DNA from 3 places in the Staphylococcus agnetis genome. Region 2 is predicted to be linked to each of the others. Evidence: predicted binding sites of a transcription regulator. Region 2 holds the regulator's gene; each other region holds the start of a gene.
The links. Region 2 encodes CtsR, which represses protease genes until heat stress. Its sites were predicted from a motif close to ATGGTCAATAAAGGTCAAACA; they were not measured.

Region 1 (2,332 bases), 230 kb from region 2:
TGCGAGACAGCGAATTTAAACAAAACAGTGAGTGCCGCTATGAAACAAGTTGAAAGTATTCAATTAATTGATCAAGAAATTGGTTTGGATAATTTGCCTGACCGCTTACGTGAAGTTGCTAAATTAAGAATTGAACATCAAGATGTGTCGCTTAAAGAACTAGGAGAGATGGTCAGTACTAGTACGATTTCTAAGTCGGGTATTAATCATCGTTTGCGAAAATTAAACGAAATGGCTGATAAAATTAGAAATGGCGAACCATTTGAAGTATAAAAAAGCGAGCCATCTCAAAGTTGGCTCGCTTTTTTATCATTTTTATTCAGGGTGCATAACTTCGTCAATTAAGCCATATTCTTTAGCTTCTTCAGCTGTAAGGAAGTTATCGCGATCTGTATCTTTTTGGATTTTTTCAATCGATTGACCTGTACGCTCTGACAAAATTTTATTTAATTTCGCGCGTGTTTTTAAAATGTGATTCGCTGCAATTTCAATTTCGGTTGCCTGACCTTGCGCACCACCTAATGGTTGGTGAATCATTACTTCAGCATTTGGTAATGCATAACGTTTATCTTTAGCACCTGCTGCAAGTAAGAATGAACCCATTGAAGCTGCCATACCGATACAAATTGTTTGTACATCTGGTTTAATGTGTTGAATCGTATCATAAATAGCAAATCCAGCAGTTACACTACCACCTGGAGAATTAATATAAAGATAAATATCTTTTTCAGCATCTTGTGCTTGTAAAAATAAAAGTTGTGATACAATAGAATTTGCGACATTGTCATCAATCGCAGAGCCTAACATAATAATACGGTCTTTTAAAAGACGTGAGTAAATATCATATGCGCGTTCACCGCGGTTTGTTGTTTCAATAACTGTAGGAATTAAATTCATAACTCTTTCCTCCTATAAATAGCTTTGAATCTATTTTAACTTAAAAGTCAAAAATGGTCAAAAAATAAACATTTGAATCGCTATTGATTTTAAGGCATTAGAAACGGCTTTACCAATTTAATACTATTAACCCCTCGTAGTGTAATGGATAACACTTAAGATTCCGGTTCTTACAATAGAGGTTCGATTCCTCTCGAGGGGGTTATATAACTAATTTTAAATACTTTGAAATCAACTCGAAATCGTCACAAACATTGTTATATCAATGGCTGTGGCGGTTTATGCTTATAAGGTTAACTCTATGAAATTAACTTAAATTAAAATGAAATGGTCACAATTTTGGTCATAAATTATTTATGGCGTTTACTGCTAGTTTTGATTCTGTTACTTATTGGTTCTCTTGTATATGAGAATAATACTTTAGTGTGGTATCTATATTTTTATGTCCTAATCTTTTGGCTTGTCGTAATATGGCAGCGTGATATAACTCGTGGAAAATCAATTCACGCACACACATGCCAGGACATCAAGATATTCAATATGATAAGCAAGACCCTAATAATCTCCTTGCTTCGTTAGGGGATAAAAACAATGATATGTCTGTAATTGATAATTTAGTTGTTAAGTATATGAAAGGTGATGCACCAACGTTGTAAGTTTCTGATAATGTGCTGAAACCTAAAACGGGTAAACCACCACGCACAGCATGAACATGGAAAGGTGTTTTTACTGTGCTAAAAACTAATAAAGAACCAATCGTCGTACTTTTTAAAAATAGCTGAACAAGTAGACGAGGGGGCATGTATAAATCCTGGTGAATGGGTACCGTTTGATTAAGTGTTAATAGATGTAGAAAATAAATTATGGTGGGTACATTTTAAATACGCTAAAAAGGGTGCAAATCAGAAAGATAACTTCTTTATGCCAATTGGTAAAATTACAGATAAAGATGAAAAGCTACTTAATGAAAAAGCACTGTGGGGTAAACTAGAAGTTAAATAACAATAAATTCAGGCTAGCTTGTTTATTTTTATAAAAAAATATTGTAGATTAAATAAAATAAACTCATCTAATTAAATAAAAGAGTTCTCATAGCTAAAAAGTAACACTTAAGAATAAAAATACAACACTTAAGAAATTTAAACCGAATGAATTTTAGAATTTGTTAATATAGAAATGGTTCCATATTACTATTAAACGAGAGTAATAAAAATGAAAAAAGTCGTTTTCTCTATTTTGTCTATTGTTACGCTTTTAAGTTTTTGTTTTTCCTTAGGGTTTCAAGATGTAAGTGCTGAAAGTAAAGCGGTGAGTAAACCTACAAGTAATGTTGACAGTAAAACTAAGCAAGAAATTATTAATGTGATTAAAAAATCAGATGTTTATAAAAAACATGCAAATTCAACTTCTATTAATTTGATAAAAGATGAAAATA
Region 2 (2,332 bases):
ACTCCATGGAATACCCGTTAAGAAGGCAAGTGGGGCGAAAACAAAACCAATTAATGTTTGGAAGTTCCAATCTAATGTACCACCAGAAACATTGTGGATAATGCCACCAATCGTACTATTTAAGAATGTAATTAACGCAATATAACCAATTAACATTGCACCAACAATCACTGCTACTTTGAAACCATCTAAAATATATTCGCCTAACATTTCAAAGAATGATTGTTGTTTTTTCTCTTCTTCAATTAATAATTTGTCATCTTTTTCATTTACTTTGTAAGGGTTTACAATTGACGCTACAATGAAACCACCAAATAAGTTTAAGACGACTGCTGTTACGACATATTCAGGTTTAACCATCGTGAAGTATGCCCCAATAATTGATGCTGATACAGTAGACATCGCTGACGCTGTTAATGTATATAAACGATGTTTTGGTATATATGGAAGTTGTTTTTTAAGTGAAATGAATACTTCAGATTGCCCTAAGATTGCTGAAGCAACAGCATTGTAAGATTCTAAACGTCCCATGCCATTCACTTTTGAAATTAAAAACCCTAAAACATTAATAATTACAGGTAAAATTTTGAGATACTGTAAAATACCAATTAACGCTGAAATGAAAACGATAGGAAGTAATACATTTAAGAAAAATGACATTGCACCATCGTTAGCTAATCCACCAAATACGAAATTCACACCTTCAGCGGCTTGTTTCAATAAGTATTCAAACCCTTTTGCAATGCCTCCAACAATGGTAATACCAATAGTAGTCTTTAATAAAATAAAGGCTAAAATAGTTTGGATGACTAACATTAAACCAATGTAATGCCAGCGAACATTTTTCTTGTCAGAACTTGCAATCCAAGCTAACCCTAAAAACACAAGAATTCCGACTATCCCAATTAAAATGTGCATGAAATAAACACCTCTGTCTAATTTATAAATATTTACTAAGACTATCATACACCAAATATGTAAGCAGTAACATAACAATTTTATGTCACTTATAATCAAATTGGTTGAAAAAGGTCAAACCAACTTTTATAATATAGTCAAAGATGGTCAAAAGAGGTGATACCATGCATAATATGTCTGACATCATAGAACAGTACATTAAGCAATTATTTGAAGAAACGAAAGATGATGTCGTTGAAATTCAGCGCGCCAATATCGCACAACGATTTGATTGCGTACCATCTCAGCTGAATTATGTAATTAAAACACGTTTTACGAATGAACACGGTTACGAAATTGAAAGTAAGCGTGGGGGTGGCGGATATATTCGAATTACTAAGATTGAAACAAAAGATCACGCCTCATATATTAAACGTTTAATGGACTTAATCGGTCCTTCTATATCTCAACAACAAGCCTATTATATTATTGATGGCTTATTAGATAATCAACTGATTACTGAACGTGAAGCGAAATTAATTGCTGCAGTTGTCGATAGAGAAACATTGACGATGGATGTCGCATCAAGAGATATCATTCGTGCTAATATTTTAAAACGATTACTTCCAGTCATAAATTATTACTAGAAGGTGATGCTATGACACAATATGAACTGAAATTAACGCAACCCCGTCAGCATAAACGTAATACAGATATGCTGAAACAAGACGGTATTCAGAATCAAGCTGATGATTGGCAACAAGGTGAAGATGTTGAAGGAACGTTTGTTGTTCAACAAATTTTACAACATCTTGCAGCAAAGTATGGGATTAATGTGGATCAACTTGTATATCGTGAGGAAAAACGATGTCCGACATGTCAAATGTCGCTTAAAGATATCGCCCATGTTGGAAAGTTTGGTTGTCATGATTGTTATGCCACATTTAAAGATGATGTTTATGACATTGTCCGACGCGTACAAGGTGGTCATACAACGCATTCTGGGAAATATCCACTGTCTTCACACCGTAAGCGCGCTTTAAAACAACAAATTGAATCTAAACGTGACACGCTTCAACAACTAGTCGAAGCGCAAGAGTTTGAGCAAGCTGCGGTGGTCCGTGATGAAATAAAAGCGCTTGAAGCAGCGCAAAGCGAGGTGTCTCACGATGACTGATCATCTTGAACATCATATGAGTGGTTGGTTACAAGCATCAAACACGTCACCAGTGGTGATGTCATCTCGTATTCGCTTAGCACGTAACCTTGAAAACTATGTGCATCCGCTCATGTTTCCATCTGAAGAAGAAGGGCATCGCGTCATCAATGAAGTGCAAGATGCATTATCCAGCTTGAAAGTTGTACGGCTTGATGAATTAGACCAACAAAATAAGTACAAATTAGTGGCCAAACATTTGATTAGCCCTGAATTAAC
Region 3 (2,332 bases), 340 kb from region 2:
CCGTGTGAGTATCTTTTTAATGCGTGGAATCTGATGTTCATCAGCTTCTATTAATAAGCTGGTAGGATCTTCTTTCAAAAGTTTTCGTAAATCACCCACTTGTATGTTAGCCTCACCCATACTAAACCCTTCGAAAAGGTTTTCATCATAGCGATCAAGATATACTTGGTCCATGACTTCAGCAATCATATTTTGAACATTCATTGTTTTTAAGGTATCAATAATGCATGTTGCAATGCCTTCATCTAAACGGGAATGTTGTGTCGGGAAATGAGTATCTTTAGGATGGTGGACATAGGCACCATTAAAATTAACAACAGGTGTATCCATATTGAGTTCATCATAATACCGTTTACTTGCTCGGAAAGGACGTCCTGTTGAAATCATAATTGCATGCCCTTGGGATTGTAATGTTTTAAGTACTTTAAATGTATAGGGGGTAATATTTTTATCATCATTCAGTAAAGTGCCATCTAAATCGAGGCAAATTAAATGTTGTTTCATAACGGTCTCCTTATGCGCTAGTTTCAATGTATGCTTATCATAGCATTTTATTGTCGTAATGTCTGAATTTTGATATATTGAGAGTAGTTATTATTTAGAAGAGGTGAATCTCATGGAAGAGGCTTTAAAAGATAGTATTTTAGGCGCTTTAGAAAACGTTATTGATCCAGAACTCGGTATTGATATCGTCAATTTGGGCCTTGTATATAAAGTGGATTTAAATGATGATGGCCTTTGTACTGTTGAGATGACATTAACATCTATTGGATGCCCAATGGGACCACAAATTGTTGATCAAGTCAAAACAGCACTAGGTGAATTACCTGAAATTAAAGACACTGAAGTGAACATTGTGTGGAATCCACCTTGGACGAAAGATATGATGTCTCGTTATGCCAAAATAGCATTAGGCGTAAGTTAAAACAGAAGATAGATGTATTGAAGAACTTCCTCATATGATAAGGAGGTTCTTTTTCATTACGTGATAAAAATGTTTGAAATGACGTAAAAAAGTAAATAAGTATGACGTAGGCTAATTAGTCAAAAAAAGTCAAACTAAATTGTTGCATTTCATAACGTACGAACGTATAATATAATTAAGGTCAAAGAAAGTCAAAGTCAATTGACCGAGAATAGATAAAGGAGTGAGACATTTTGGATATTAATCAATTAACGCATTCTATTCAAAATGCGCTTCAAAAAGCCATTGAATATGCTAAAGAGTATGAATTAACAAATGTAGAAATAGAAGCCTTATTAAAAGCGATTTTAGAACAACCTGACAGTTTATATCAAAGTATATTAGAGCGTGCCAATATAGATACAGAAGCTTTAAATAAAGCCTATACAGATAAATTATCCCGTTATCCTTCTGTTAAAGGGGAAAACGTACAATACGGGCAATATCTTGGTTCGAAAACGAATGAAGTGTTTAATAAAGCTGAGCAATATATGAAGGAATATGAAGATGCATTCATTTCGATGGAGCATCTATTGAGAGCCGCTATAGACGTTGATGATATTACACGTCAACATGTGGGCAATAAACAAGAAGTGATTAAAGAAATCATTAAGAAAGTTAGAGGAGGGAATCACGTGACTACTCAAAACCCTGAAGTAAACTACGAAGCATTAGCTAAATACGGACGCGACCTTGTTGAAGAAGTCCGAAAAGGAAATATGGATCCGGTGATTGGTCGTGATGAAGAAATTCGAAATACGATTCGTATATTAAGTCGTAAAACAAAAAATAATCCGGTGTTAATCGGTGAGCCAGGTGTAGGTAAAACAGCAATTGTAGAAGGATTAGCGCAACGTATTGTGAAACGTGATGTGCCTGATTCTTTATTAGATAAAACAGTTTTTGAACTGGATTTAAGTGCTTTAGTTGCCGGCGCTAAATACCGTGGTGAATTTGAGGAACGTTTGAAAGCAGTTTTAAAAGAAGTCAAAGATTCGAATGGACGCATTCTATTATTTATTGATGAAATTCATATGTTAGTAGGTGCAGGTAAAACGGACGGTGCCATGGATGCTGGTAACATGTTAAAACCAATGCTTGCACGTGGTGAACTCCATTGTATTGGTGCAACAACTCTAAATGAATACCGTGAGTATATTGAAAAAGATTCAGCATTAGAACGTCGTTTCCAAAAAGTAAACGTTAAAGAACCTAATATTGAAGATACGATTTCCATTTTACGTGGTTTAAAAGAGCGTTATGAAGTCCATCACGGGGTACGCATTCAAGACCGTGCATTAGTTGCTGCTGCAGAGCTTTCAGATCGTTATATTACGGATCGATTTTTACCGGATAAAGCGATTGACC

Region 1: the regulator CtsR is predicted to act here: its motif matches at 941-961, upstream of clpP (ATP-dependent Clp endopeptidase proteolytic subunit ClpP).
Region 3: the regulator CtsR is predicted to act here: its motif matches at 1,103-1,123, upstream of clpB (ATP-dependent chaperone ClpB).

What each region holds. Positions count from the first base shown of each region.
Region 1 is NZ_CP045927.1:459,991-462,322, forward strand. It holds gene whiA (DNA-binding protein WhiA) at 1-273, shown strand, start outside; gene clpP (ATP-dependent Clp endopeptidase proteolytic subunit ClpP) at 316-897, opposite strand; gene GJE18_RS02305 (hypothetical protein) at 1,735-1,899, shown strand; gene GJE18_RS02310 (halocin C8 precursor-like protein) at 2,110-2,332, shown strand, end outside.
Region 2 is NZ_CP045927.1:230,717-233,048, forward strand. It holds gene GJE18_RS01145 (NupC/NupG family nucleoside CNT transporter) at 1-918, opposite strand, end outside; gene GJE18_RS01150 (CtsR family transcriptional regulator) at 1,083-1,544, shown strand; gene GJE18_RS01155 (UvrB/UvrC motif-containing protein) at 1,556-2,074, shown strand; gene GJE18_RS01160 (protein arginine kinase) at 2,067-2,332, shown strand, end outside.
Region 3 is NZ_CP045927.1:569,382-571,713, forward strand. It holds gene GJE18_RS02885 (Cof-type HAD-IIB family hydrolase) at 1-504, opposite strand, end outside; gene GJE18_RS02890 (metal-sulfur cluster assembly factor) at 617-925, shown strand; gene clpB (ATP-dependent chaperone ClpB) at 1,159-2,332, shown strand, end outside.